3 regions of the Mediterraneibacter butyricigenes genome follow, and region 1 is predicted to be linked to each of the others. Evidence: predicted binding sites of a transcription regulator. Region 1 holds the regulator's gene; each other region holds the start of a gene.
The links. The regulator Rex, encoded in region 1, represses fermentation and respiration genes when NADH is low (regulators of the CRP and FNR family bind a similar motif). The targets are predictions, from matches to a motif close to ATTGTTAANTANTTAACAAT.

Region 1 (10,652 bases):
CATGTATTCCGTCAGTTGTTTGGCGGAGGAAAAGGAACGTTGGAACTGATGGAGGATGCAGATATTCTGGAGGCAGGCGTGCGTATCATCGCTCAGCCACCGGGCAAGAAATTGCAGAACATGATGCAGTTATCCGGTGGAGAAAAAGCACTTACTGCAATTTCTCTGCTGTTTGCAATCCAGAATCTGAAGCCATCGCCGTTCTGTCTTCTGGATGAGATCGAGGCGGCACTGGACGATTCCAACGTAACCCGTTTTGCGCAGTATCTGCACAAACTGACAAAGAATACACAGTTTATCGTCATTACCCACAGACGAGGTACGATGAATGCAGCAGATCGTCTGTATGGAATTACTATGCAGGAGAAAGGAGTCTCTACTCTGGTTTCCGTAGATCTGTTAGAGGGGGAACTGGAGACACAGGAAGAGGTACGAAACGAAGGAAAGTAACAGAAAATGAGGAGGAAGAGTTATGTCAGAGAATCAGGGATTTTTTCAACGCCTGGTCTCAGGGCTTACCAAGACCCGGGATCATATCGTATCCGGAATGGACAGTATTTTCAGTGGATTTTCTCAGATCAACGATGATTTTTATGATGAGCTGGAAGAAACATTGATTATGGGGGATATCGGTGTTCGCACGACCATGGAAATTCTGGATCAGTTGAGAGAAAAAGTGAAAGAGCAACACATTAAAGAGCCGACAGATTGTCGGGAACTGTTGATTGAGAGCATCAAAGAGCAGATGGGTGTTTCGGAGAATGCCTATGAATTTGAAGAGAAGACCTCGGTTGTATTTGTAATCGGCGTCAATGGTGTAGGAAAGACGACAACGATCGGTAAGCTGGCAGGAAAATTAAGAGCCCAGGATAAAAAAGTGATTCTTGCGGCGGCAGATACTTTCCGTGCGGCAGCCGGTGAACAGTTGAAAGAATGGGCGAACCGCGCTCAGGCAGAGATGATCGGCGGTCAGGAGGGGTCTGACCCGGCAGCCGTGATTTATGATGCGGTTGCAGCTGCAAAAGCCAGACATGCAGATGTATTGCTTTGCGATACAGCGGGAAGACTTCATAATAAGAAGAACCTGATGGAAGAATTGAAGAAGATGAATCGGATCATTGACCGGGAATATCCGGAAGCGTACAGAGAGACGTTGGTTGTGCTGGATGCTACCACCGGACAGAATGCACTTGCTCAGGCGAAAGAGTTTAATGAAGTGGCAGACATTACCGGTGTGATCCTGACCAAAATGGATGGATCTGCGAAAGGCGGAATTGCCGTTGCGATTCAGTCAGAATTAGGACTTCCGGTAAAATATATCGGAGTCGGAGAGACTATCGACGATCTGCAGAAATTTGACGCTGATGAGTTTGTAAATGCACTGTTTTATAAAGATTCTGATGCGGATTAAAATTGATATTGTGAATGGCAGAAGATTCTCCCGGCTATTTCGGCGGAGATCTGGAAGGTAAGCTGAATGAAATATATTCGTTGACAGATTCCGGATGAAAGAATGAAATGAGAAAACATAAATGTATGAGAGCGTAAAAGAAGGACGAGAAAGAGATGTTGACATTAGAGAAATTTGAAGAGGCCAGTGAAATTGTAAAAAAAGTGATCAATCCTACCAAATTGATTTACAGTGATTATTTCAGCAACCAGACTGGCGCAAAAGTATATCTGAAACCGGAAAATATGCAGTTTACAGGTGCATACAAACTGCGTGGTGCTTATTATAAGATCAGTACCATGTCAGAAGAAGCCCGGGCAAAGGGACTGATTACCGCATCTGCCGGGAATCATGCTCAGGGAGTTGCCTATGCGGCAAAAGCCTATGGCTGTCATGCAACCATCGTAATGCCGACTACAACTCCTCTGATCAAGGTGAACCGCACGAAAGGATATGGCGCAGAAGTCATCCTTTACGGAGATGTCTATGACGATGCCTGTGAGTATGCATATAAACTGGCAGAAGAGAAGGAATATACTTTTGTACATCCTTTTGATGATCTGGATGTGGCAACCGGCCAAGGAACCATTGCGATGGAGATCGTGCAGGAACTTCCGACGGTAGATTACATTCTGGCTCCGATCGGAGGTGGCGGACTGATTACCGGTATTTCTACCCTGGCAAAAATGCTGAATCCGAAGATCAAGGTAATCGGTGTAGAGCCTGCCGGTGCAGCCAGTATGACAGCAGCACTGGAAAAGGGGGAAGTGGTTCAGCTCGACAGCGCAAACACGATTGCAGACGGTACGGCTGTGAAGGCGGTAGGATATCAGAATCTGCCTTATGTACAGGAAAATGTGGACCAGATCATTCTGATCGACGATACGGAACTGATCGGAGCTTTCCTGGATATGGTAGAGAATCATAAGATGGTAGTAGAAAACTCCGGATTATTATCCGTAGCTGCGCTGAAACATCTGGATTGCAAAGGAAAGAAAGTTGTCAGCGTCTTAAGTGGCGGAAACATGGATGTCATTACCATGTCCTCTATTGTACAGATGGGACTGATGCAGAGAGATCGTATCTTCTCGGTTTCTGTGCTGTTGCCTGACAAACCGGGAGAACTGGCGAGAGTAGCGGATGTGATCGCGGAAGTGAAGGGCAATATCATTGAGCTAGAACACAACCAGTTTGTAACGACAAACAGAAGTGCAGCAGTTGAACTGCGTATCACGATGGAAGCTTTCGGAACAGAACATAAGAATGAGATTCTGAAAGTGTTGGAGGACAATCATTTCCGTCCGAAACTGATCAACCGTGATGAATCCCGCCACGTCTAAGTGAGTTTGGCTGTATTTTTGAAAAATGAATGGAAATATATAAGGATAATGTACGGATAAATGTCCGTATTGCCTCTGAAAGGATGATCTGAGGTGCGTCAGGTAGCTTTCAGGGATGGAGGTAGAATATGGAAGAAGAACTTTCTCTGATCCTGCGCTTTCTGGATCTGGAAGATCCGAAGAAACAGGCAGAATTTCTGACGGCTCACCGTGGAGAAGTGACAGATAAATTTCTGACATCCGCGGCAGTAAGCCTGGATTACCCGGAGACGGGGAAAGATCTGGAGACCAGATGCAGTGATCTGATCCATTATTTAAATACTCGGGTAAAATATGAAAAAAAACGTGTGCTTTAATTGCAAAGTATACGACAAAAAGGTTCAGTGAACACCTTATTTCAGGAAGAATGGTCATGCAGAAGAGTGTGAAACTCTTTTGCGTGGCCATTTTTTAAAAAAAGGATTGACAGATCTTGTATAATTGTATACAATTATACAAGATTTTGAGTTTGAAAGAGTATTAAAAGGAGTTGGAATCATGGAAAATCGTAAAGTTTATCTGAATCATCATACAAATCTTCTGGAACTGGAAGAGCACATGTATCCGCTGGTAGATGTGGATACACCAAATGTGTTCCGAAATCTGTTTCATTATGACGAAATTCCAAAGATCGCATTTAATGATCGAATCGTGCCGCATCATATGCCGGATGAAATCTGGATCACAGATACCACGTTCCGGGACGGACAGCAGTCCCGTGCTCCTTATACATCGGAACAGATCGTGACAATTTATGACTACCTGCACAGACTGGGAGGCCCGAAAGGAAAGATTCGTCAGTCGGAATTCTTCCTGTACAGCAAGAAAGACAGAGATGCAGTTTATAAATGTCTGGAGAAAGGATATGAATTCCCGGAAGTCACAAGCTGGATCCGTGCCAATAAAAAGGATTTCGAACTTGTAAAAGAAATCGGATTAAAAGAAACCGGTATTCTGGTAAGCTGTTCCGATTATCACATTTTCTATAAATTGAAGATGAAACGTAGTGAGGCCATGAAACATTACCTGTCGATTGTCAGAGAATGTCTGGAAACAGGAATCCGTCCGAGATGCCACCTGGAAGATATCACACGTTCGGATATTTACGGATTTGTAATTCCGTTCTGCGTAGAGCTGATGAAACTGATGAACGAATATCAGATTCCGATCAAGATTCGTGTCTGTGATACCATGGGCTACGGAGTGAATTATCCGGGAGCTGTGATCCCGAGGTCCATTCCTGGTATTATCTATGGTTTGATGGTTCATGCGGGAGTGCCGAGTGAGCTGATCGAGTTCCATGGACACAATGATTTTTATAAGGCAGTCAACAATTCTACAACATCCTGGCTTTACGGTGCCTGCGGAGTCAACTGTTCTATGTTTGGTATCGGAGAGAGAACCGGAAATACCCCGCTTGAGGCTATGGTATTTGAATACGCACAGCTTCGCGGAACTCTGGATGGCATGGATACCAGAGTGATCACAGAACTGGCAGAATATTATGAGAAAGAACTGGGATATCATATTCCGCCGGCAACGCCGTTTGTAGGAAAGAACTTTAATGTAACCCGTGCAGGAATCCATGCAGATGGTCTTCTGAAGAATGAGGAGATCTACAATGTGTTTGATACTGCAAAATTCCTGGACAGACCACCGCTCGTATCGGTATCCAACACTTCAGGTATTGCGGGAATTGCTCATTGGATCAATACTTATTACAAGCTGAAAGGCGATGCACAGGTTACGAAAGAATCTCCGCTGGTTGTGGAACTGAAGAAATGGGTAGATGTTCAATATGATGAAGGAAGAGTCACTGTATTGACAGATCACGAACTTGTAGATAAAATTAATGAAATCAGCGAAACTATGAAGATTGATTTCTAAATGAAAGGACGTACAGGAATGGCGGAAATGCAGGATTATTCCTTAAGTGCCAGAGTGTTCCAGAAAATCCGGGAAGATATCATTGCCGGGAAATATGCGGAACACGATGAATTAAGAGAAATTACGATCGGAAAAGAACTGGGAGTCAGCAGAACTCCGGTCAGGGAGGCCTTAAGACAGTTGGAACTGGAAGGGCTGGTGACCATTATTCCGAATAAAGGAGCCTATGTCAGTGGAATCACACCGAAAGATGTTCACGACATTTATTGTATGAGGTCGTATCTGGAGGGATTATGCGCCAGATGGGCCACGAAATATATTACACCGGAACAGATCAGCAAACTGGAAGAGATTATTTTACTGTCGGAATTTCATACCAAGCCGGAAAATACGGTGAATGCACAGCAGGTTACAAATCTGGACGGACAGTTTCATGCGGTCATGTATGAGGCATCCAACAGTAAAATCTTAAGTCATACCATGATGGATTTTCATAAATATGTGCAGAATGCCAGAAAGAAATCGGTGGTATCGGAGGAGAGAGCAAGAAAATCGATCCGCGAACACAAGCTGATCCTTCGCGCAATCAAGGACAAGGATGCAGATCTGGCGGAACAGCTTGCAAATGAACATATTCTTCACGTGATGCAGAATTTGAAAATGGAACCCTAGAGTACAACAGTTTGACAACGAAGTATACCAATACAGAATACAATTTCAGGAGGATGAAACATGGACAAGATTAAGATGACAACACCGATCGTAGAGATGGATGGGGACGAGATGACAAGAATTCTCTGGGCAATGATCAAAAAAGATTTGCTGGAGCCATTTATCGATCTGAAGACCGAATATTATGATCTGGGCCTGGAACATAGAAATGAAACCAATGACCAGGTGACTATCGATTCAGCAAATGCGACCAAGAAATATAAAGTTGCAGTAAAATGTGCAACGATCACACCGAATGCTGCCAGAATGAAGGAGTATGATCTGAAAGAAATGTGGAAGAGCCCGAACGGTACGATCCGTGCGATTCTGGATGGAACCGTATTCAGGGCACCAATCGTTGTAAAGGGAATCGAACCGAATGTAAAATCCTGGAAAGCACCGATCGCAATCGCAAGACATGCCTATGGAGATGTGTATAAGGGTGTGGAGATGAAGATTCCGGGTGCAGGTAAGGTAGAACTGGTCTACACAGCAGAAAACGGAACTCAGACAAAAGAAGTGGTACATGAATTTGACGGACCTGGAATTGTACAGGGACTTCACAATGTGAACAAGTCCATCGAAAGCTTTGCAAGAAGCTGCTTCAACTATGCATTGGATACCAAACAGGATCTCTGGTTCTCTACCAAGGATACGATCTCCAAGAAGTATGACCACACCTTTAAAGACATTTTCCAGGAGATTTACGACGCAGAATACAAGGGAAAATTCGAAGCTGCAGGCATTGAATATTTCTATACTCTGATTGACGATGCAGTTGCCCGTGTTATGAAATCCGAAGGTGGATTTATCTGGGCATGCAAGAACTATGACGGAGATGTAATGAGTGATATGATTTCTTCTGCGTTTGGATCTCTTGCAATGATGACTTCCGTACTGGTATCTCCGGAAGGATATTATGAGTACGAAGCTGCACATGGAACCGTTCAGAGACATTATTATAAACATCTGAAAGGGGAAGAAACATCCACCAACTCTGTTGCAACCATCTTTGCATGGACCGGTGCACTCAGAAAACGTGGAGAAATGGATGGAAATCAGGAACTGATGGCATTTGCAGACAAGCTGGAAAAGGCAACTCTGGATACCATTGAAGCCGGAGAGATGACAAAAGACCTGGCATTGATTACCACCATTGAGAATCCGACTGTATTAAACAGCAAAGAATTTATCAAGGCAATCGCTTCCAGATTGTAAATAGCAGAGCAAGAACAAAATCCGTATTGAATACAGGAAAACAATTACAGGCTCCAAATATAAATAATATCGAAAAAAGTTGCAACGGGAACCGTTCGCACTAGTCCTCGTCCAGCAGAACTAACCTTCGAGCGGTGCTGCTGCTTGCTCTCAGGAAGTTCCGGGACTGCGGATGTTCCCTTATGCAATCTTTTTTCGATATGAATCCATATGTGAGTTATAGGAATACAACTTTAACTTTCGCAAAAGGGTGCAATCCTTTTGCGGGAGAATAATGGTTTTCATCAACACATTTTATCGGATAACCCACAATTTACTCCGCCAATTCTTCCCACTGGAGATACAGTTCTTCCAGTTCTTCAGCAATCGCAGCTTTTTCTTTCGAGAGTTCCTGGCATTTTACGGAATTGCTGTATACTTCTTCGAGAAGCATGCTCTCGTCGATCTCCTGATCCCGTGTTTCCAGTTCGCTGATGCGGGCTTCCGTCTTTTCTAACTGATTTTTCCGCTTGCGCTCTAACGCCTGTTGCTCTTTCTGTTCCTGCCAGGACAATTTTGAAGCAGAATCTTCTTTTTCGGAAACAGTTGTTTCTTTTGAAACAGCACCGGATCCTGCGGAAGAAGAGAGAAGATTTGCGGTCATCGTCTCTTTTTTCTCCAGATAGTAATCATAATTTCCAATGTAATTTACAAAGGTCTGATTGGTCAGCTCCAGGATTCGATGGGCAGTCTGATTGATGAAATAACGGTCATGTGATACATACAGAACCGTTCCGGTATATTGATTCAGGGCTTCTTCCAGAATTTCCTTGGACTGGATATCCAAATGGTTGGTAGGCTCATCCAGAATCAGGAAATTGGATTTGGAAAGCATTAATTTTGCAAGAGAAACCCGACCACGTTCGCCACCGCTTAATTCACGGATCAGTTTATAGACGTCATCTCCTGTAAACTGAAATGCTGCCAGTGTATTGCGGATCTTAGTATTGTTCAGATTCGGATAATCATCGGAGATTTCTTCAAAAATCGTTTTGTCCGGATGAAGAACATGGTGCTCCTGATCATAATAACCAATGTCCACGTTGGAACCCAGAACAAAACTGCCTTCGTTTGCATCGGTCACCTGATTGATAATTTTTAAAAGCGTGGTTTTTCCGGTTCCGTTGTCGCCGATGACGGCCACATGTTCTCCGCGGGAAATTTCAAAGGATACATCGGTAAAAAGTACCTGATCGTCAAATCGTTTGCTTAAATGTTCGACTTTCAGCACATCATTTCCGCTGACAACGGAGGGCTCCAGTGAAAAATGCATGCCATCGGAATCTTCCAGTGGTTTTTCAATCCGCTCCATCTTTTCCAGCATTTTTTCACGGCTTTCCGCACGCTTGATGGATTTCTCGCGGTTGAAAGATTTTAATTTCTCAATGACCTGTTCCTGGTGTTTGATGATCTGTTGCTGGTTCAGATATTCTTTTATTTTTGCATCCCGGATCTGCTGTTTTTTTTCGGAATAAGCTTTATAATTTCCCATATACATCCGAAGCTCTCCGTAATCCAGATCGATGACCTTGGTTACGATCCGGTTCAGGAAAAAACGGTCGTGGGAGACGATCAGAACGGCTCCGGGATAATTTAACAGATAAGTCTCCAGCCATGCGATAGAATTTAAATCCAGGTGGTTAGTAGGCTCATCCAACAGAATAATATCTGGTTTTGTGAGCAGAAGTTTTCCGAGAGATACGCGGGTTTTCTGACCGCCGGACAGGGTGTTGACATGTTTGCCAAATTCGGATTCTTCAAAGCCGAGACCTTTTAAAACCCCGATGATCTCACTTTCACAGGCGTATCCATTTTCAAGTTCAAACTGAGACACCAGTCGGTTGTACTGTTCCAGAGTACCGGAAAGTTCTTCGCCAGTCAGGTGTTTCATATCGGTTTCGAGTTGGCGGATCTTTCGCTCCATTGCGAAGATCGGTTCTTTTGCAGAACGAACCTCTTCGTAGATGGTGGCTCCGGTATTCATTTCCTGATGTTGGGCCAGGTATCCAAGAGTCTTTCCCTTTGCAAGCAGGATATCTCCGCCGTCGGAAGGGAGTTCCCCGACGATCATCTTAAGAATCGTGGATTTGCCGGCGCCGTTTGGTCCGACCAGTGCGGCTTTCTCTCTGTCTTCTATATGAAATGATCCGGAAGAAACGATCACGTCTTCCCCAAAAGATTTTTTTATATTCTGACATGCCAGTATCATGTATTTTCTCCATTCTTTTTCTTAAACATAGCTGATGATGCAGAAATATCATCATATGATTCTATCTCATTATAACGGAAATTCGGGAAAATACAAGAATTGCTCGAAAAGATGTTTGACTTTAAAAGATGCTTTCTATATAATAAATACATATTGGTTAGAGGTGATAAAAGTGGAAGAGAGAGAGATTTCCCAGGCAGTCATCGGCAGACTTCCGAGGTATCACAGATATCTTGGTGAACTGATGGCTGACGGAGTGGAGCGCATTTCATCAAATGAGCTCAGTAAAAGAATGAAAGTAACTGCATCTCAGATCCGTCAGGATTTGAATAATTTTGGTGGTTTCGGTCAGCAGGGTTACGGATATAATGTAAAATATCTTTACAATGAGATCGGTAAGATCCTCGGACTGGATCAGATTCATAATATGATTATTATCGGAACTGGTAATCTGGGACAGGCGCTGGCTAATTATGCAGCTTTCGGAGACAGAGGATTTATCCTGAAAGGATTGTTTGATGTGAACCCGAGACTTCAGGGTGTGGCAATCCGAGGTGTTCAGGTTCGTCTGATGGACGAACTGGAAGATTTCCTGAAGAAAAATCAGATTGAAATTGCTGTGCTTACAATTCCGAAGACGAAAGCACTGGAAGTTGCCAACACACTGGTGAACAACGGTGTGCGTGCGATCTGGAATTTTGCACACATTGATCTGAATCTCCCGGAGGATGTCATTGTTGAAAATGTTCATCTGTCGGAGAGTCTGATGAAATTGTCTTATAATATCAGCCGTTACAACGGAGAACATGAAAAGAACTGACGAAATGATGGAACATGAAATGAAGGGTGTTGCAGGGGCGTAAGGCTTTCTGTATCACCCTTTTTTCCGGAATGGATAAAGGAGGGCTAATTATGCGTTATCTTCCGACAGGAAAAAAGATGGGAGAAGCAGATCGTCATACCATAGACGGAATCGGGATTCCTTCTCTGGTTCTGATGGAACGGGCTGCATTGCAGTGTCTCCATGTTATAGCAGCAAGACAGATAGATACAGGGAATGTTCTGATTGTATGCGGATCCGGTAATAATGGAGGAGACGGATTTGCATTGGCCAGACTTTTTCTGGAAAAGGGAGTCCATCCGACCGTGACTTTTGTGGGGAAGGAAGCTTCCAGAAGTGAAGAGTGCACCACGCAGATGGAGATTTTTAAGACACTGGGTGGCGAGATCTTTTCTGAAATCCCGGAGAAAGACTATACGCTGGTGGTGGATGCTATTTTTGGAGTCGGACTTTCCAGAGAAATTTCCGGACGTTACGCTACGATCCTGGAAACCATGAATCAGTTGAAAGGTATCAAGCTGGCAATGGACATTCCATCCGGTGTTTCGGCGGAGAACGGACAGATTCTGGGGATTGGATTTCGTGCAGATTATACAGTTTCCATGCAGTGTGAAAAACTGGGAACTGTTCTGTTTCCCGGAAAAGAATATGCCGGAGAGGTATTTGCGGTTCCGATTGGGATCGATGAAACTTATTTCACAAAACAAAAAGAAGTGGTGAGAACCTGTGACAGAAAAGATCTGAAATCCGTTCTGCCCAGACGCCTCATGAATTCACACAAAGGAACTTACGGAAAAGTCCTTTTGATTGCCGGAAGCGAGGGAATGTCCGGGGCTGCATTTTTCAGTGCGGCGGCAGCTTACGGAATCGGAGCAGGTCTGGTTAAGATCTATACACCGGAGAGCAACCGTCAGGTCT
Region 2 (10,652 bases), on a different contig from region 1:
TGATCAGGCATGGCATCTTAGCTTTCAGTACATGATATCTGTCCTCAAACTGACGCTCTACTACTACACTATCTCCATCAATTTTGATATCCTGAGCATAGGAAATTACAGGAATATCCAGATGTTCAGAAATCTGCGGTCCAACCTGAGCGGTATCTCCATCGATTGCCTGACGTCCTGTGATAATCAGATCGTAATCCAATTTCTTCAGTGCTGCAGCAATTGTGGAAGATGTAGCCCATGTATCAGCTCCACCAAGAACTCTGTCTGTAACCAGGATTCCCTTGTCAGCGCCCATAGCAAGTGCTTCACGAAGAACGTCTGTTGCCTTCGGGAGTCCCATTGTAAGTACAGTAACTTCTGCACCATATTCATCTTTCAGTCTCAGAGCAGCTTCCAGTCCGGCTTTGTCATCCGGGTTCATGATTGCAAGCATTGCTCCTCTGTTAAGTGTACCATCCGGGTTGAACTGAACTCCACCCTTTGTATCCGGCACCTGTTTTACACAAACAACTATCTTCACGATTCTGTACCTCCCTATTTCAATAAATTACCAGAAATTACCATACGCTGAACTTCTGAAGTTCCTTCGTAGATTTCTGTAATCTTGGCATCACGCATCATACGCTCTACTTCATACTCACGGATATATCCGTATCCACCATGAAGCTGAACAGCCTTTGTTGTAACATCCATTGCAACCTGAGCTGCGAACAGTTTTGCCTTAGCAGCTTCTACGCTGTATACCTTCTGAGTTTCTTTTGCCTTAGCAGCTTTGTAAACCAGAAGCTGTGCAGCCTCTACAGAAGTAGCCATCTCAGCCAACTGGAACTGAGTATTCTGGAACTGTGCGATAGAACGTCCAAACTGTTTTCTTTCTTTTACATATTCAACAGTTCTGTCTAATGCACCCTCTGCGATACCAAGTGCCTGAGCTGCGATACCGATACGTCCACCATCCAGTGTATGCATTGCGATACCAAATCCTTTGCCCTTTGCACCAAGGATATTTTCTTTCGGGATTCTGCAATCTGTGAAGATCAATTCATATGTAGAAGAACCACGGATACCCATCTTCTTTTCTTTTGTACCGAATGTGAATCCTGGTGTTCCCTTTTCTACGATAAATGCAGAAATTTCTTTCTGTTTTCTACCGCGTTTTTCTACAACACCAGTAACAGCGATGATAATATATACGTCAGCTTCCTTACCATTTGTGATGAAGCACTTGGATCCGTTCAGTACCCACTCATCCCCATCTAAAACAGCTTTTGTCTGCTGTCCCTGAGCATCTGTTCCAGCTCCAGGCTCTGTCAGACCGAATGCTCCGAGTTTCTTACCAGATGCAAGATCCGGAACATATTTTTTCTTCTGTTCCTCTGTACCGTATGTCATGATCGGGTCGATACAAAGAGAGGTATGTGCGGAAACGATAACTGCTGTTGTTCCACAAACCTTTGCAAGTTCCTCTACACACATAGCATATGTAAGAGGATCGCATCCCTGTCCGCCGTACTCCTTCGGTACCGGGATTCCAAGGAAACCATATTTTGCCATTTTGTCAACAATTGCTCTTGGGAATACTTCTGTTTCATCAGTTTCCTGAGCGAATGGTTTTACTTCGTTTTCGGCAAACTCTCTGAAAAGAGTTCTGGCCATTTCGTGTTTCTTGTCTAATGCGAAATCCATTTAATTTTCCTCCATTTTCTTTATTCCGACTAGCGTCTACTTGGAATAATCATAGAATCCTTTACCAGTCTTTCTTCCTAATTTACCGCCACGAACCATCTTGCGAAGCAACGGATGCGGACGATATTTAGAATCGCATGTTTCATTGTAAAGAACTTCCATAATTGCAAGGCAAACATCCAGACCAATCAGATCTCCAAGAGCCAGAGGTCCCATTGGATGGTTTGCTCCAAGTTTCATAGCAGTGTCGATACCTTCAACAGATGCCACACCATCTGCGTAGATACCAATTGCTTCATTGATCATCGGAATCAGGATTCTGTTTACTACGAATCCGGCAGCTTCTTCTACCTGTACAGGTGTCTTTCCGATTTCTTCGGAAATAGCTTTGATCTTATCTACAACTTCTTCAGGAGTATTCAGACCTGCGATAACTTCAACAAGCTTCATAACCGGAGCCGGGTTGAAGAAATGCATTCCGATAACCGGACGATCCAGACCAGCACCGATCTCTGTGATAGACAGAGAAGAAGTATTTGTTGCAAAGATACAGTCAGCTTTTGCAATATCCTGCAGTTCTTTGAATGTCTGTTTCTTGATTTCCATATTTTCGATTGCAGCTTCTACGATCAAGTCGCAGTCTGTGCAGATGTCTTTTACTCCTGTTGTGATCTTTGCAAGGATCTTGTCAGCATCTTCCTGAGCCATTTTTCCTTTTGCAATACGTTTCTCAAAGCCTTTTGCGATCTTAGCTTTTCCGTTTGCAGCAAATTCTTCATTAATATCACAAAGAACTACTTCATATCCTTCTGTCTGAGCAAATGCCTGTGCGATTCCGGATCCCATTGTTCCAGCACCAATAATACCAACTTTCATTGTAAAACCTCCTGTTTTTAACAATTGCTTTATTGATTCTTAAGAAAACAACCTATTAATGCAGACTTTAAAGCCTATTTATTAATAAAGTTTTTCTCTTTTCTCTTTTCAAGGAATGCTCCCATTCCCTCTTTCTGATCAGCTGTTTCGAAACAGTCACCAAACAGTTTTTCTTCGATCACGATAGCCTGATCCATATCTACCTGAAGACCATCATTGATTGCCTTCTTGCAGTTACGAACTGCGATCGGAGCATTCTTGCTGATTCCTGCAGCCATCTTTTCAGCAGCAGCCATCAGTTCTTCCTGTGGATATACTGCATTTACAAGTCCGAGACGATATGCCTCATCTGCCTTGATATTTCTTGCTCCATAAATCATTTCTTTTGCTTTTCCAACACCGATTGTACGTGCAAGTCTCTGTGTTCCACCAAATCCTGGTGTGATTCCAAGACCTGCTTCCGGCTGACCGAACATTGCATTCTCAGAGCAGATTCTGATGTCACAACTCATAGAAAGCTCGCATCCTCCACCCAGTGCAAATCCGTTGACAGCAGCGATTACCGGAATCGGGAATGTTTCCAGTTTACGGAAGACATCATTTCCCTTCTTACCAAATGCTTCTCCTTCTGCTTTTGTCAGATTGCTCATCTCGGCAATATCAGCACCTGCAACGAAAGATTTATCTCCAGCGCCTGTTAAGATCAGGCATCTTGTAGACTCCAGATCCACTGCATCGATGGTCTGATCCAGTTCTTCCAGAACCTGGCTGTTCAATGCATTTAAAGCCTTTGGACGGTTGATGGTGATTACACCAACAAAACCTTTCTGTTCATAACAAATGAATTCCATTTTGAAATCCTCCTTTTTGGGTTCAATCCGATTTTCCTTAAAGGGAGCACGCATTCCTGCGTGCTCTCTATGTAATTAGTCTCTTTCTACGATTGTAGAGCAGCCCATTCCGCCACCGATACAAAGTGTAGCAAGACCCTTCTTAGCATCTCTCTTCTGCATCTCATGAAGCAGAGTAACCAGGATACGGCATCCAGATGCTCCAACCGGATGTCCAAGTGCAATTGCACCACCGTTTACATTGACTTTACTCATATCGAACTCAAGGTCATGAGCAACTGCCAGAGACTGAGCTGCGAAAGCTTCGTTTGCTTCGATCAGATCCATGTCTGCAACAGACAGTCCTGTCTTAGCCATAACTTTTCTTGTAGAAGCAACCGGTCCAACACCCATGATAGATGGATCTACACCGCCAAGAGCTCCTGCAACCCATGTAGCCATTGGAGTCACACCAAGTTCTTTTGCTTTTTCTTCGCTCATAACAACGATTGCTGCTGCTCCATCGTTGATTCCGGATGCGTTACCAGCTGTAACGATACCGTCTTTCTTGAATGCCGGACGAAGTTTTCCGATTCCTTCTGCTGTAGTTCCCGGACGCGGTCCCTCATCTGTATCAACAACGATTGTCTGTTTTTTCTGTTTTACTTCAACCGGAACGATCTCATCTTTGAAACGTCCAGCTTCAATTGCTGCGCAAGCCTTCTGCTGGCTGGCTGCTGCAAACTCATCTAACTGTTCACGGGTCAGTCCCCACTGTTCTGCAACGTTCTCAGCAGTGATTCCCATGTGGTAGTCATTGAATGCATCCCAAAGAGCATCGTTTACCATGGTATCAACCATCGGAGCGTTACCCATTCTATATCCGTAACGAGCGTTCTTCAATGCGTAAGGAGCCATGGACATGTTCTCCATTCCACCTGCTACAACAATGTCTGCATCTCCTGCAAGAATCATCTGTGCTGCCATGTTTACACAGTTCAGACCTGATCCACAAACAACGTTTACTGTAACTGCCGGTGTTTCGATCGGAAGTCCAGCTTTTAAAGAAGCCTGACGAGCTACGTTCTGTCCAAGACCAGCCTGGATAACACAACCCATATACACATGATCAACCTGATCAGCCGGAACGCCTGCTCTGTTCAATGCCTCTTTGATAACGATTGAACCAAGTTCCGGTGCTGGAGTTGTACTTAAAGCTCCTCCCATTTTGCCGATTGCGGTACGACAAGCACCTGCCAAAACAACTTTCTTACTCATAATTTGCCTCGCTTTCTCTTTTAACACATTTGGTTGTTAAATATTTCACACACCATGAATTCATTATACCACGAAATTTTTCATTTACAAGTATTTTTTTCAAAAATGTGCGCTGAATTTATTTTAGCATATTTTATAAGAGATAGGAATCATTTTTTCTGAGAGTTGGTACATGTTGATGAAAGTTTTTCAAACTTTAATTTTGCGATAGGATAAAAGATATCTTTTGCCTGAAATCTGCTTATATGGTACCCTTTTTTCGGCGTTTTGTCTAATACAGGCAAATAATTATGATATAGTCGTTTTCTATATCATTTCTTTAAAAAATCCTAAATATTCTGAATATTGCACGATGGAGAAATCAATCCAAAATAGTTTTCGAGAATTATTCTCGCTCGAATTTTCTTTCTTTTTTCGGGAATTTTTCAAAATTTCAATCTCCTGAAAGTGTCAAAAAGGAAATAGAACAAAATGCGTTGATGTAAACCATTACTCTCCCGCAAAAGGTTGCAACGGGAACCGCTTACGCTTGCCTTCGCCCCATAGAGAGATCCCTTTCGAGCGGCGCCCGCGCTCGCTCTCAGAAAGTACCGGGGCTTCGGATGTTCCCTTATGCATTCCTTTTGCGGGAGTTAAAGTTAATTCCTATAATTCCCATATGAAGTTTGATTTTTCCCAAAAAGGTTCGATGAACTTTCTTATCCCCTCAAAATATAAAAATGGCATGGGAAATGATTTCCCATGCCAAATATAATCTCAAACCTCTTAAATTTCTTCTCCGAATCTGATCTTTGTATAAGAGCAGATCTCGTCCACACATCGTTCAAATCCAAGTTTTCCGCTGTCCAGACACAGATCGTAGTTTCTGGCATCATACCATTCATGACCTGTATGATACCGGTAAAAATCTCCACGGAATTTATCGGTCTTTTCGATATATCTTGCCATCTCTCTTTCAGACATGCTGTGACGTTCCATGGATCGATCCAGACAGAACTTCGGATCTGCATGAATAAATACACGGATCAGATTTTCATGATCCTTCAGGATATAATCGGCACATCTTCCGATGATTACGCAGGATTCTTTTTCTGCCAGTTCTTTGATGATCTTTGCCTGATAATTAAACAGGTTATCATCCTTGATAAAATCTTTGTCTTCCGGAGCAAGAAGTTCCCCGTCATAGGGACGGCTCAGGGTCTTAAACCAGGGAGCTTTCCTGAGTTTTTCATCCGACATGCCAAACAATTTTTCATTGATTCCGCTGTCTTCTGACGCCATACGTAAGATCTGGCTGCTGTAACAGTTGATACCAAGTTTTTTTGCCAGCATTGCAGCTATGGTTTTTCCGCCGCTTCCATACTGTCTTGCAATTGTGATTACAACATGTTTCTCCATGAGATCCCCTCCTATTCTCCCAGATAAGCTTTTTTCACGGAAGTATCATTCAGAAGTTCCGTTGCATTTCCTGACATGGTAATATTACCGGTTTCCAGTACATAAGCCCGGTCTGCGATAGCGAGTGCTTTCTTCGCATTCTGCTCCACCAGAAGTACGGTGGTTCCGCTCTCACTGACAGCCTGGATAATATCAAAAATCTCATTGACCAGGATCGGAGAAAGACCCATGGAAGGCTCATCCATCAGAATAATCTTTGGCTTTGACATCAGCGCACGGCCCATAGCCAGCATCTGCTGCTCTCCACCACTCAAAGTACCGGCCATCTGTTTTTTACGTTCTTCAAGACGCGGGAAACGCTTATATACATTTTCCAGATTCTCTTCGATCTCATCTTTATTTTTTCTGGTATAGGCACCCATTTTCAGATTTTCATAGACACTCAGCTCTGCAAAAACACGGCGTCCTTCCGGAACATGTGCCATTCCCATAGTCACAATCTTGTGAGCAGGAACTTTCGTAATATCCTGTCCTTCAAAAATGACAGAACCATGCTTCGGATGAAGCAGCCCTGTAACTGTATGCAGAATTGTGGTCTTTCCGGCTCCGTTGGCTCCGATCAGAGCAATGACTTCGCCTTCATTTACTTCAAATGAAATCCCTTTGATTGCCTGGATCACTCCATAATAGACTTCCAGGTCTTTTACTTCAAGCATCGCCATTTTTGCTTCCTCCTATTATTCTCCAAGGTATGCCGTGATGACCTGAGGATCGTTGAGGACATCGCTGGTCTTTCCGTGCGCAAGAACCTCTCCAAAGTTCAATACCGTCAGCTCTTCGCAGATTCCGCTTACAAGTTTCATATCATGTTCGATCAGCAGGATTGTCATATGAAAATGGTCTCTTACAAACCGGATCATATCCATCAGTTCTCCTGTCTCGTTCGGGTTCATACCTGCCGCCGGTTCATCCAGAAGAAGAAGCTTCGGATCCGTTGCCAGTGCTCTTGCGATCTCCAACTTACGCTGCTGACCGTATGGAAGATTTGCTGCCTGATAAGAAGCAAACTGTTCCAACTCAAAGACTTTCAGAAGTTCCATTGCCTTCTCATTCATTTCTTTTTCAACTTTTCGGTATTTCGGAAGTCGCAGAATTCCCTCGATCGCCATATATGGATGGTGATTATGAAGTCCTACTTTTACATTATCCAATACGCTCATCTGTTTGAATAGACGGATATTCTGAAAGGTTCTGGCAATGCCTGCCTGATTGATATCAATAATCTTCTTTCCGGTAATATCTTCTCCATCCAGAAGGACTTTTCCGGTATCCGGTTTATAGACTCCGGTCAGAAGATTGAAGACGGTAGTCTTTCCGGCTCCGTTTGGTCCGATCAGTCCATAAAGCTGTTCCTTTTCGATGGTAATGTCAAATCCGTTTACCGCACGAAGACCACCAAATGAAATCCCCAGATTTTTTACATCCAATAATGTGCTCATGTCTATTCCGCCTCCTTTTTCTTCTTTCCGAAACGGAAATATTTTTCACGAAATTCAATGGATTTCGGAGCCCAGTTGAATAACATCATCCCGATCAGGACGATGGCATAGATCAGCATACGATAATCAGACAGACCACGCAGCATCTCCGGAAGCATGGTCAGAATAACAGCTGCGATCATGGAACCGCGAACGCTTCCGATTCCGCCGAGAACCACAAATACCAGGATGTTGATAGACATATTGTAACCGAAATTGTTGGTATTGGCAGTCAAGGTAGACAGATTATGTGCGTAAAGTACACCGGCCGCACCCGCCATGGCAGAAGAAATGGTAAATGCCATCAGTTTATATTTAGTAACATTGATGCCGACAGATTCTGCTGCGATCCGGTTGTCACGGATTGCCATGATTGCACGTCCATCTCTGGACTGAATCAGATTTAGAACAATAAACAGGGTAATCATGACCAGAATAAATCCGATTAAAAACGTGGAATCTTTCGGTGCTCCGGTAATTCCCTGAGGTCCGTTTAATACAACCAGACCATCCGGATCCATATTCAGGCTCATTACGTCCTTTGTTGAGAAATGAAATCCTTTTGAGTCTTTGCCGATGTAAAGGGCATTGACCAGATTCTTAATGATCTCTCCAAACGCCAATGTCACAATCGCAAGATAATCGCCTTTCAGTCGAAGAACAGGAATTCCGATCAAAATTCCGAAAATTGCAGCCACTACGATTCCAATCAGCAATGCACATAAGAATCGAACTGTAGGGGAAGTTATGGTGTCTCGCATACATTTTGAGAAAAAGGCACTGCTAAAGGCACCCACACACATAAAACCGGCATGACCGAGACTGAGTTCTCCCAAAATTCCAACGACCAGATTCAGGGACACTGCCAGAATCACATAAGTACAAAGTGGAACAAGAAGTCCCTGCATCAGACTGGAAATGCTTCCGCTTCCGATCAGGATCTGCATAAGGATGAATGCTCCGATTGCAATCGCGTATGTGATCAGATTATTTTTTGCTGTTTTATTCATTGTCTTTTTCATCCCGATCACCTACACTTTCTCCTGAATTTTCTTGCCTAACAATCCGGTCGGTTTTACCAGCAATACAATGATCAAAACCGCAAATACAATGGCATCTGCCATCTGTGATGAAATATATGCCTTTGCAAGAATCTCAATCACGCCCAGAAGCAGTCCACCGATCAAAGCTCCCGGAATTGATCCGATTCCACCGAATACTGCTGCTACGAATGCCTTAATACCAGGCATCGCACCGGTATAAGGGGTTACGCTCGGATATGCGGAACAAAGTAAAACACCTGCAATTGCAGCAAGTCCTGAACCAATTGCAAAAGTAAGGGAAATCGTGGAGTTGACATTGATTCCCATAAGCTGGGCGGCTCCACGGTCTTCAGATACCGCACGCATGGCCTGACCCGGCTTTGTCTTTTGCACGAATAACATCAGTAATATCATGATAATGATACATACTACGATTGTAATGATGGTTTCTCCGGAGATTTTTAACTTTCCTCCTGCCAGTGAAAGGCCTTCCCATTTGACTACAGACGGGAAAGTCTGTGCATTTGCACCAAACACAAGAAGTGCAATATTCTGTAACAGGTAGCTTACGCCAATCGCAGTGATCAATACTGCCAGAGACGACGAAGCATTTCGAAGTGGGCGATATGCAATTTTTTCTACCAGGATACCAAGTACCGTACAGACAACCATCGAAAGAATAATTGCCACCACCGGTGACATTCCGGACTGGGTCATGCTAAGCAATGCAACATAAGCTCCGATCATGATGACATCACCATGCGCGAAGTTCAGCATTTTAGCAATTCCGTATACCATGGTATATCCAAGTGCAATGATCGCATATACGCTTCCAAGACTTAATCCATTTATAAAATACGATATAAAGCTCATATACACTTTCCTCTCATTTCCTATTTGTGAATCAGTTAAAGTACGAAACGATATGATTGAAACAAGGGCGGTACAGAGGGAATTCCACTGTATCCGCCCTATATCTTTTCGATAAATCCGGCAGATTCAAATTGCCGGAAAGTTTACCGCAGGCTTAGTTCTCTTCCAGAACTTTGTATTTTCCACCTTCTACAACTACAACAGTCGGAAGTTTGGTCGGCTCTCCGTCTGCTCCCCATGTAATCTGTTTTCCTGTCAGACCATCATAGGTAATCTCTGTCATAGCAGTTTTTAATGCATCACAGATTTCAGATGTGCTCATATCCGGTGTGATCTCAGCTTTTTCAGCAGCAGCTTTGATTACATATACACAGTCATAAGCGTCAGCAGCGAACTGAATCGGAGTCTCACCAAATTTGTCCTTGAAATCGCTTACGAATGTCTGAGTTTCTTCATCTTCAGCATCTGCTGTAAATGGAGTCAGGAACATAACACCCTCAGCCAGAGATGTGTCGAATCCTTCCAGTGCAAGCAGTCCGTCCATACCGTCACATCCGAAATATTTCGGTGTAAATCCTGCTTTATTTGCCTGTGCAAGAATCAGAGAAGCTTCCTGATAATAGATTGGCAGGAATACAAGTTCAGCACCTGCATCTTTTGCTTTCTGGATCTGTACGGAGAAGTCTTTGTTCTGGTCTGCTGTAAATGCTTCTGCAGCTACCACGTCAAGACCTTTGTTCTTTGCTTCTTCAGCAAATTTCTGATAGATACCGGTTGAATATGTATCAGAACTGTTGTAGATAACAGCGATCTTTGTTGCGATTCCGTTATCTGCGATGTAATCAGCAGATGCAGTTCCCTGGTTCGGGTCTGAGAAACACATACGGAATGCATTCTCATACTGAATACTGTTTTCTGCTGTTGCAGACGGTGTCAGCTGGAACATATTGTCGGCCTGTGTCTCTTCTACAACGGCTGTACACGGTGTAGATGTAACAGTACCTACCAGCATCTGCATACCCCAGTCTTTCAGGTTGTTGTATGCATTCAGTGATTTCTCGGAATCAGACTGATCATCTTCAAACTTGTACTCAATCTGCTTTCCGTTGATTCCGCCTGCTTCGTTG
Region 3 (10,652 bases), on a different contig from region 1:
AAAGCAGAGCCAACAGGAAATACAAAATCATCGGCATAGCGTGTTTCGCCAGATCCATCACCGGAATATCTGTCAGAGAACTTGCCACAAACAGATTGACGCCAATTGGCGGTGTTACAAATCCAACTGCCAGATTCACCACCATCATAATTCCGAAATGAATCGGATTCATTCCGATCTGTGTCACAATCGGAAGCAGGATCGGTGTCAGAATCAGGATGGCCGGTGTGGTATCCATCACCATACCCACCAGAAGCAGGAACAGATTTATCACCAGCAACAGAATAATCTTATTGGTAAAGTTTCCGAGAATCCATGCACTGATTGCCTGCGGAACCTGCATCAGAGTCAATACTCTGGAAAATGCAACGGAAGCCGCCAGAATAAACATGATCGGTGCATAAGTCCGAATCGACTCCACCAGAATCGCCCAGATATCCTTCAAATGAATCGTACGATATGCAAACAGGCTGATGATCAACGCATAGAACACAGAGATAACCGCTGCCTCTGTTGGCGATGCCACTCCGGTGTAAATACACCCCAAAATGATCACCGGACTCAACAATGCCAGAAAACTTTCTTTTAATACGGCAAGGAAGCCTTTTTTATGAAGTTCTCCCACGACTTCCCGGATCCGTTCTTTATCTTCTCCATTCTTTTTGCAGTAATAAACCGCATAGATCATCAGCAGTCCACCGATCAGAAGTCCCGGAATAATTCCCGCCAGAAACAGGTCACTGACGGAAGCACCGGATGCCATTCCATACATGATAAACGGGATACTCGGTGGAATAATCACTCCGAGTCCACCGGCCACTGCCACCACTGCCGTTGCAAATTTCCGGTCATATCCCAAATCTGCGAGAATCGGGATCGTCATACTTCCCACTGCTGCCACCGTCGCCGGACCGGAACCGGAAATTGCTCCGTAAAACAGGCAGGTCACGATCACCGCACAGGGCATTCCAGCCGTACGGTTTCCCATAAAGTATGCAAACACATCGAATAATTTTTTCGAGATTCCGCCACGCGCCATAATGATTCCCGACAACACGAACATCGGAACCGCAAGCAACGGAAAGCTGTCCAGTCCTCCAAACATGGATCGGATTACATAGGTCGCACTGGCGGTAAAGGAAGGATCGAATGCGCCCGGAAGAACCGATGCAATTCCCAGTGAGATCGACACCGGAATCGCAATCATCAGACAGATCACAAACAAAATAAATACTACAACTGCCGACATCACACATTTCCTTTCTTTTCCTTTTTCAGTACTACCATCAGCTCAATCCACCATCTCTGCGCAATCCGGAATGCCACCAGCACAAATGAAAAAAGTGGTGCAACCTGCACATAATACATCGGCAGGTTCAGAGCCGGACTGGTCTGTCCGCTTACGACCGCAGACATAAAAAATTTCCACGCAAATGGGATCAGATATAAAAACAAGATCAGTTCAAAGGTATGGTTGACCACTTTAAATGCCGCTTTCCCTCTTCTCGGAAACATGGCTACGAACTGTTCAATCTTGATAGAAACACATTTTTTGGTACAATAACTGACACTTAAGAATCCGGACCAGATAAAGATATATCTTGTCAGTTCTTCTGACCAGGATAAAGACATTCCCAATACATATCGGGAAAACACCTGAATCCCCATGATCAGTGTCATCGCAATCAGGGCAATGACCATCAGAACCTCTTCCAGATTTTCATTCAACCAGTTTAATATTTTCTTCACTTCATCACCCTTTCCAATCGTTAAAATTTTGACTTTCAACAGGTAAAATTATACTACACTCTCTGAGATTTCTAAAGCAGGCACTCCGAGGAACATTCCAAACAGGTGGTTCCCTCGAAATGCCTGCTTTTTTCTGCTTATAAATTCCAATCTTTTCAATTACAGACTCTTGTGAAGAAGTCCAAGTACCGTTGTCAGATCTTCGATTCCCATCTGTCCCGGTGCGGACACTTTTCCGACTGCACCAAAGGTCAGTGCAGATCCGAATACTTCTCCGCAAAGGCGGCTGATCACTCCGGTTCCTGCCATAGACATGGTGATGATCGGACGATCTGCATATTCGGATGCCATTTCTTCAGTTGCACCAAGAAGGGTCAGTACATCCTTCTTATTCTGCGGCATAACTGCGATCTTCGGAATATCTGCGCCTAATTCCTGCATTTTTCTCAGGCGGGATACGATTTCCTCTTTTGCAGGAGTCTTGTGGAAATCATGGTTGGAGGCGATGACTTTCACGCCGTTTGCGTGCGCAGTCTCTACCACTGCTTTTACTGCATCATCTCCGGTAAATGCTTCCACATCGACCAGATCTACCAGACCGGTCTTTGCAGCCTTCTGGTTCAGTTCCACATAGACATCTGTCTCAATTTCTTTTTCTCCACCCTCTTTGGATGTACGGAAAGTAAACAGGATCGGAGTCTCTCCCAGTACTTCACGGAGTGCTTTCATGGTCTCTTCTGTCTTTGCAAAATCAAAGATATCCTCATACCAGTCTACACGCCACTCTACCACATCTGCTTTGGTAGAAGTAATGGCTTTTGCTGCTTCTAAAATATCTTCTCTTGTCACACCTACGATCGGAACACAGATTTTCGGGATTCCTGCACCGATTTCAATATTTCTGACTTTTACGGTCTGCATATCTTTCTCCTTTTTTATTTTCAAACATTTCTATCAACTATTGTTGCATGATAACAAATATTCTGTAATCCATCTTCTGCAGAGAAATGCTCCTCAAAACATTTCTCTGCAAAAGTTTCCCGGCACCAGATTATTTATTTTGCGGAAGCCTCTGAGTTTTTCAGAAGGACTCCATAGCGAACATTTACAAACACCGCCAACAACACACCGATCACAGTGATCACGATATTCATTACGATAACATTTGTTGCTGTCATTTTGGAAGCTGCTGTCAGGATCGTATAGTTACACAGGCTGGATGCGATCATGACCAGACTGGTAATGGTTCCTTTGATTCTCGGGAACAGATCATTGACAACGGCTGTTGCCATCTGAAGCACACCACCTGCTGCCGCATATCCGATCACGAATGCACCTACGAAACAGATCGCCGGTGTCTTAATCAGGTAAACCAGAATCAGCATTACAACAGAGATTGCCGGATAGATCACCAGGAAACGTACCTGTTTGAACTTTGTGATCAGAAGGCTGGTCACAACCAGCGCTACCATGGTTCCTGCGGAATAGTAAGTCTGCATCACGGATACTTTTTCTGCAGAAATGCCTGCGATTTCTTTTCCGAAGGTCTGTGCACAGTTCAGCCAGAGTTGGAAGGTTGCTGTGCTGGTAAATCCGATCAGGATCAGAGCCACACTCTCCAGAGAGAAGTGTGCATTTTTCAGGTTGCTGATCAGGGACTCAGATTTTCCGGTTCCCTCTACGATCGGGAACGGAGCAAAGATTGCCAGGATTCCGAGAACAGCAATTACAATTCCACCTACCAGCGGAAGCATCAGATAAGACATAGATGTTCCGGCACAGATACCCAGGAAGAACGGCATCAAAAGCTGTGCGATGGAAATAAAGAATTTGATTCCCATGGTTGCAACTCCGGTATATTTATAGATGATCTCTGCTACTGCCGGATAAGTTGCGGTATCTAAGAAAGAATTTGCAATACCACCCATGATCGCAGCGATATAAGCGACGCCCACACTCGGGGAAAATGCAATCCCTACAAAGAAAATAACATAAGAAGCACATCCAATCAATACGGAAATTCGTCTGCCAAGTTTATCGGACAGCGGTCCGGCAAACGGAAGGGAGATCAGTCTTCCCAGTCCCAGTGCAGCAGCGATTGCAGTTACACCCATTACATCACCGGTTCCCCACTGCTCAGCCAGCATTTCTTTTACGACTGCCTGTCCCAGGATGGAGCATCCGATTCCATGAACAAAGTAGTTTAAATAAAGGATCAACGCGCTTGGCAAATATTTTTTATTCATTCTATTCTTTTCCTTTCATCTTCGTTCTATAATTAGTATTTAATATCCAGAACTTCTTTCATATGCTCGATCGGCATTTCTTTCCCGGTCCACATTTCAAATGCGGCAGCTCCCTGGAACAGCATCATTCCAAGTCCATTCATGGTCTTGCATCCGACTTCTTTTGCCATCTTCAGCATTGCAGTCTCACGTGGAGCATATACAACGTCTGTTACGATCAGGTCCGGGCGGAAGAAGGATTTGTCCGGAATGTAGGTCTGTCCTTCCAGCGGTTTCATTCCCATTCCTGTTGCATTTGCAAAAAGATAAGAATCAGCGATCTCTTCTTTCAGTTTGTCAAGATCTGCCAGATCATATAAGGTAACTTTACAGTTTGTTCTTTCGTTGATCTTCTTAACGGTCTCTTCTGCATTTGCCCAAAATTTATCTCTTACATTAAAGATAGACATTTCTGCCACACCATCCAAAGCAGCCTGTACTTCAATTGCTGTTGCGGCTCCGCCTGCTCCGACGATAGTCATCTTCTTTCCAATGACATCGATATCGTTATCTTTCAGTGCTTTCATATATCCGATACCATCTGTAATGTGTCCGATCAGTTTTCCGTTATCGTTTACGATCGTGTTAACTGCTCCGCAAAGTTCTGCTGCCGGAGAGAGTTCATCCAGATATTTATGTACCACGGTCTTGTTCGGCATAGATACGTTGGATCCTACCATCTTTAATGCACGCAGACCTTTTACTGCGTCTTCCAGTGTATCGTTATCTACTTCAAATGCAAGATAAGCATAATCCAGTCCCAGATAAGCAAATGCTTCATTATGCATTGCCGGTGAACTTGAGTGACGAATTGGATAAGCCATAAGTCCGATTAATTCTGTGTGTCCTGTAATTCTCTCTGCCATTGTTTTTTCTCCTTTTAAATAAATGATGTTTTTTGTTCGTTAATTATTAAACAACCTCACTACCACCATTATAGTACAACCCTCGTGATAGTTCTAATATATCTTTTATTCTTTTTTGATAGCTTTTAAGTATCATTTATGATAAAATATACCAAAAGCCACTTCCTTTTATTGCCCGTTGTCATTTTCTTATCAAAGGAGGACAGTTTCCTATGACATTAAATCAATTGCTCTATTTTCAGACCACCGCAAAGCTCCAGCATTTCCGGCAGGCTGCCACCGCCTTAAATATTTCCCAGCCAAGCCTGAGCCGTTCTATCAGCACGCTGGAAGAAGAACTGGGCATTATATTATTTGAACGGAATGGTCGAAATATACATCTGACCAAGTACGGCCGGATTTTCCTGGAACATGTAGACCGGATCATGAGCGAAGTTCAGACTGCCGAAAACCATATGCGACAGCTTGCCGGAGACGAAGGCGACATCGATATTGCCTATGTATTTCCTCTTGCCAGTCATTACATTCCCCATATGGTCCGCCGATTTTTAAGCCAGGAGAAGAACCAGCATGTGAATTTTAATTTCCATCAGCTCCACACTTCGGAGATCATTGAAGGATTAAAAAAGGAGAAGTACGATATCGCCTTTTGTTCCTATGTAGAAAATGAACCGGATATCCAGTTTACTCCCCTGATCCATCAGGAAATGGTGGTGATCACACCGCCCGATCATCCTTTAACCGGCCGCACTTCTCTGTCTCTTCAAGATATGCTGCCTTATCCCATGATCGGCTACGACCGCCATTCCGGACTGGGACGGTTCACCAGACGCTGCTACGAATCCTACGGACTTTCCGCGACAATCCGTCATGAATGCCCCGATGAAAACGCCATTTCAGCCCTGGTGGCAGAGGACTTCGGAATTGCCCTGGTAGCAGACGTGGAAGCCGTCCATGACAGGAACGTGGAGATTCTGCATCTGGAGGGATCTCCCATCCAGCACACCGTCTATCTTGCTTATATGAAAGACCGGTATCTGATCCCGTCCGCCAAAAATTTCATCCGTTTTATACGTAAAGAAGGAAGCCAACTCTAGGCTTCCTTCTTCTTTTACATGATTCCTTGCATAATCCCTGATTTTCTCAACGTTTGCAGTCCGTAATCCTCCTGTATTACTCTGTGTCTTTCCTCTTACAATGTCCGGTTTCTCTGCACAAACCGGGTAAATTTTTCTACCATAGGTGGCTGATATTTTCCTTCCAACTGTGCCATATAAATATACCGCGGTTCGCCCGGATTCAGGAAATTCAGCACTTCCACCTGCAACTGTCCGAGCAACGGAATATCCGGCATGATCGCAATTCCGAAATTCTGTTCCACCAGTCCCGCCATGGCTCCGTCTTCTTCTATTTCATATGCGATCTTCGGCTGAAGCCCTGACTTTGCAAACAACTTGTCGATGACCGGCCGAAGCCCGCTGTCCCGCGTAAAATAGACCTGCGGATATTTGACAGCTTCCGAAATCTCCACCATTCGTTTTTCCGAAAGCGGGTGCCCTTTTGGTGTTACAACCACCAGTTTTTCCTGTGCCACCGGTGTGAAGTGGATCTCCGTCTCCTGCTCCATTCGGGAACAGAAGGCCAGATCATATTTTTCTTCTTTCAGCCCTTCCAGAATCTTGGATGTGTTCCCCACCGTAAAATGAAACTGCGCCTTCAGTTCTTCATTGCTCCTTAAGAAATCTCCTACCAACTGCGGCACAAACCGGCTTCCAAGCGTATAGATATAAGCCAGATCGATCACTCCGGTAGTCTGTCCGGTCATCGCTTTCGTCTTTCGCACTCCGGTATCCAGCGTGTGCAGCGCATCTTCTACATATTCCTGAAATACTTTTCCGTATTTGGTCAATACTACATTACGACCCCTTTTTTCAAATAACCTGGTTCCCAGTTCCTCCTCCAATGCGCTCATGGCATGGCTCAGACTTGGCTGAGTGATCTTCAGTTCCTTCGCCGCCTGGGTATAATGTTCTAATTTTGACAAAGTCAGAAAATACTGCAACTGATTCAGATTCAACGCCCGCTCCTCCTTCTTTTGCTTCTTTTTCGACGTACTTTTTTCAGTGATATTTATAAAATATCACAATTTATAGTTTTTATCTATAGTTTTCGCCGAAAATATGCATTTGATAAACTATCTTTCTTTTCCTATAATGCAACCATAGTCAAGTCGTTAATCTTATATCAAATACATGATGCCGGATGAAAAAGATCTTTATCTACAGAAGCATCATATACATCAGACTATAAAACAACCTCACTCCCATAGGAAGCATTCCACACATACCAATCACCAATAACCAACACGGTTCGCTTCCTATTGTAAAAAAGAAACACATTTTTCAAAACCATTTATCACGATCAAACTGATAATCAAATGTAGGAGGATTATTTCTAATGAAGAGCGAGTACAGACACATTTTCGAACCGCTGACGATTCGTCGCATGACAATGAAGAACCGTATTATGATGACACCAATGGGAACCAACTATGGTGAGCAGAGCGGAGAAATGAGTTTTCTCCATATTAATTATTATGAACTGAGAGCAAAGGGCGGTACCGGTCTTATTATGGTAGAAAATGCCAGCGTAGATTCCCCGCAGGGATCCAACGGAACCACACAGCTTCGTATCGACCAGGATAATTACATTCCGCGTCTGTTCAAGCTGACAGAGACTGTACATCAGCACGGAGCCTGTATCGGTATCCAGATCAATCACGCAGGTGCATCCGCACAGTCTGCACGTATCAACATGCAGCCGGTATCTGCTTCCGATGTTCCATCCAAAGCAGGCGGTGAGATTCCTCGCCCGTTAGAAAAAGATGAGATTCTTCATATTGTAAAGAAATACGGAGAAGCAGCAAAGAGAGCTCAGATCGCAGGATTTGACTGTGTGGAGATCCACGCAGGACATTCTTACCTGATCAGCCAGTTCCTTTCTCCGCTGACCAACAAGAGAACCGATGAATTCGGCGGATCTCCGGAAAACCGTGCACGTTTCGCAAAAATGATCATCGAAGAAGTCCGCAAACAGGTTGGACCGTTCTTCCCGATCTTCGTCCGCATCAGTGCCGATGAATTTATGGAAGGCGGAAATACTCTGGATGATACTCTGGATTATCTGAAATATTTCCAGGAAGAAGTCGATGTCTTCGATGTATCCGCAGCCCTCAACGGTTCCCTCCAGAACCAGATCGATGCCAACTATCATCCGGACGGATGGCGTTCTTACATGGCAAAAGCCGTAAAAGAGAAATACGGAAAACTCTGTGTCACAATGGGTAATATCCGTGATCCTCATGTTGCAGAAGATATTCTGGCAAGAGGTGATGCCGACATCATCGGAATGGGGCGTGGACTGATCGCAGATCCTGACTGGGTCAACAAAGTAGAATTCGGTGATATCTGTGATATCCGTAAATGTATTTCCTGTAACATCGGTTGTGCCGGAAACCGTATCGGAATCAACCATCCGATCCGTTGTACCGTAAACCCGGCTGTTCCGAACGGAGATACTTATAAGAAACAGCACATCAACAAACCTTGCAACGTTGTCGTTGTCGGTGGTGGAACTGCCGGTCTGGAAGCTGCCTGTACAGCCGCTGAAGTCGGATGTACTACCTTCCTGATCGAGAAGAAAGATCACTTAGGCGGTCTGGCTGCTGAGATTTCCAAGATTCCGGACAAGAAACGTCTGGCGGACTTCCCGAACTACATGATCCATCGTGCGGAGAAACTCCAGAACCTGTTCATCTTTACCGGAACCGAAGCAACCGTAGACCTGATCAAGACACTGAAACCGAATATCATCGTCAATGCAACCGGTTCCATGCCACTGCTCCCGCCGATCAAGGGACTGCATGACCACATTGACAAGGAAGGCGGAAAAGTATCCTCTATCCTGAACATGATCAACCACATCAACGACTATCCGGAAGATCTGACCGGTAAGAAAGTTGTCGTTATCGGTGGTGGTGCCGTAGGTCTGGACGTTGTAGAATTCTTCGCTCCAAAGGGTGCAGAAGTCAGCATCGTAGAGATGATGCCGATCATCGGTAACGGAATCGATCCGGTTTCCAAAGTCGGAACCTTTACTTTAATGGATAAATATGGCGTTCGTCAGATGCCGAACACCGCACTTCAGGAAGTACGCGAGGACTCCTTCCTGGTAAAAGCAAACGATGAAGAAGAAGTTCTTCCATTTGACTACGGATTCGTATGTCTTGGAATGAAGGCAGAAGTTCCGGTTCTTCAGGATATCAAAGATGCTTACGAAGACAACGATGCCGTTGAAATCGTCAATATCGGTGACAGCGTAAGAGCCCGTCGTATCATCGAAGGTACTTTCGAGGGAAGAAACATCCTGAACACCCTGGAAAAACGTGGATATCTGTAAAATACGATATTCCTCTGAATGATTCATAATTTAGCCGACGTTAACCCTAAATATAGATGCCCCAAACGAAGAACGCATGCAGCGATTGCTGCATGCGTTCTTGTCGTTTCTCACCTTTCAGATCCGGATATCTTTTATGTCTTTGCCATTTGTTCGAGGTATTCATTACAGATTCCGGATCTTAAATTCTCTCTGTGCCTCTCTCTTCTGATCTTTCTTCGCGATATCATCCCGCTTATCATACAGCTTCTTACCTTTGGCAAGTCCTACTTCCACCTTCACCAGGCTGTCTTTAAAGTAAACTTTCAGCGGAACCAGCGTAATTCCCTGCTCCTTTATTTTCCCAAGGATCTTGTTGATCTCCTTCTTGTGGAGCAAAAGCTTTCTGACTCTTAACGGATCTTTGTTAAAGATATTGCCCTTCTCATATGGAGCGATGTGCATTCCATAGATAAACATTTCTCCATCCTCGATCCGGACAAAGGCTTCTTTGATACTGCAGAAACCCTGCCGCAAAGACTTTACTTCCGTTCCGTGCAGAACGATTCCTGCTTCATATTGCTCTAAAATAAAATAATCATGATACGCTTTTTTATTGTTTGCGATCAGTTTTCCCGGATTTTTTCCTTTTGTTGCCATGATCATTCCTCGCTTTCTTCAAAAAACGTAAAATCTATGGTTCGAGACAGTTTGTCCACTGACAAGACTTTAATCTTCACCGGTTGGCCCAGTCTGTAAGTCTTCCCGGTATGTTCTCCCACCATTTCGTAAGAGTCTTCCACATATTCATAATGGTCATCCATCATGTTAGACACGTGTACCAGACCTTCCACTGTGTTAGGCAGTTCCACATATGTGCCCCACCTGGTCACGCCGGAGATCACACCTTCGTACACTTCTCCCAGATGCTGCTGCATATATTCGGTCTTTTTCAGTTTGATCGTTTCCCGCTCTGCCTCGTCTGCCCGGCGTTCCGTTTCACTGGCATGTTTGGTCACTTCCGGAAGGATTGCCTCATAATGCGCAGCTTTTTCTTCCTTCATCCGTCCTCGCAGAACATCTTTGATGATCCGGTGGATCTGAAGATCCGGATACCGACGGATCGGAGAAGTAAAATGCGTATAATATTTTGCTGCCAGGCCAAAATGCCCCAGATTTTCCGGGGTATATCCCGCCCGTTTCATAGACCTCAGTGCCAGACGACAGATCATGGCCTCCTGTGGGGTATCTTCGATCTTTGCCAGAAGTTTCTGCACTTCTTTTGGTTTCACTTCCTGATTTCCCACATGAATGT

Region 2: KGMB01110_RS00300 (acetyl-CoA C-acetyltransferase) is a predicted target of Rex. The motif match lies at 4,706-4,725, and genes of this name have one in related genera.
Region 3: KGMB01110_RS11625 (shikimate dehydrogenase) is a predicted target of Rex. The motif match lies at 5,078-5,097, and genes of this name have one in related genera.

The regions. Positions count from the first base shown of each region.
Region 1 covers NZ_BHGK01000004.1:15,082-25,733, reverse strand. Annotated here, with positions in the region: gene smc (chromosome segregation protein SMC) at 1-450, shown strand, start outside; gene ftsY (signal recognition particle-docking protein FtsY) at 473-1,411, shown strand; gene ilvA (threonine ammonia-lyase) at 1,567-2,790, shown strand; gene KGMB01110_RS14445 (hypothetical protein) at 2,919-3,146, shown strand; gene KGMB01110_RS14440 (beta/alpha barrel domain-containing protein) at 3,328-4,716, shown strand; gene KGMB01110_RS14435 (GntR family transcriptional regulator) at 4,735-5,388, shown strand; gene KGMB01110_RS14430 (NADP-dependent isocitrate dehydrogenase) at 5,449-6,645, shown strand; gene KGMB01110_RS14425 (ABC-F family ATP-binding cassette domain-containing protein) at 6,959-8,893, opposite strand; gene KGMB01110_RS14420 (redox-sensing transcriptional repressor Rex) at 9,066-9,713, shown strand; gene KGMB01110_RS14415 (NAD(P)H-hydrate dehydratase) at 9,806-10,652, shown strand, end outside.
Region 2 covers NZ_BHGK01000001.1:54,649-65,300, forward strand. Annotated here, with positions in the region: gene KGMB01110_RS00280 (electron transfer flavoprotein subunit beta/FixA family protein) at 1-523, opposite strand, end outside; gene KGMB01110_RS00285 (acyl-CoA dehydrogenase) at 538-1,689, opposite strand; gene KGMB01110_RS00290 (3-hydroxybutyryl-CoA dehydrogenase) at 1,726-2,565, opposite strand; gene KGMB01110_RS00295 (enoyl-CoA hydratase-related protein) at 2,640-3,416, opposite strand; gene KGMB01110_RS00300 (acetyl-CoA C-acetyltransferase) at 3,492-4,673, opposite strand; gene KGMB01110_RS00305 (cytidylate kinase-like family protein) at 5,439-6,071, opposite strand; gene KGMB01110_RS00310 (ABC transporter ATP-binding protein) at 6,083-6,793, opposite strand; gene KGMB01110_RS00315 (ABC transporter ATP-binding protein) at 6,809-7,570, opposite strand; gene KGMB01110_RS00320 (branched-chain amino acid ABC transporter permease) at 7,573-8,619, opposite strand; gene KGMB01110_RS00325 (branched-chain amino acid ABC transporter permease) at 8,641-9,525, opposite strand; gene KGMB01110_RS00330 (ABC transporter substrate-binding protein) at 9,680-10,652, opposite strand, start outside.
Region 3 covers NZ_BHGK01000001.1:2,354,368-2,365,019, reverse strand. Annotated here, with positions in the region: gene KGMB01110_RS11645 (TRAP transporter large permease) at 1-1,249, opposite strand, end outside; gene KGMB01110_RS11640 (TRAP transporter small permease) at 1,249-1,740, opposite strand; gene aroD (type I 3-dehydroquinate dehydratase) at 1,909-2,670, opposite strand; gene KGMB01110_RS11630 (MFS transporter) at 2,805-3,995, opposite strand; gene KGMB01110_RS11625 (shikimate dehydrogenase) at 4,028-4,900, opposite strand; gene KGMB01110_RS11620 (LysR family transcriptional regulator) at 5,113-5,997, shown strand; gene KGMB01110_RS11615 (LysR family transcriptional regulator) at 6,093-6,977, opposite strand; gene KGMB01110_RS11610 (oxidoreductase) at 7,358-9,358, shown strand; gene smpB (SsrA-binding protein SmpB) at 9,524-9,997, opposite strand; gene rnr (ribonuclease R) at 10,000-10,652, opposite strand, start outside.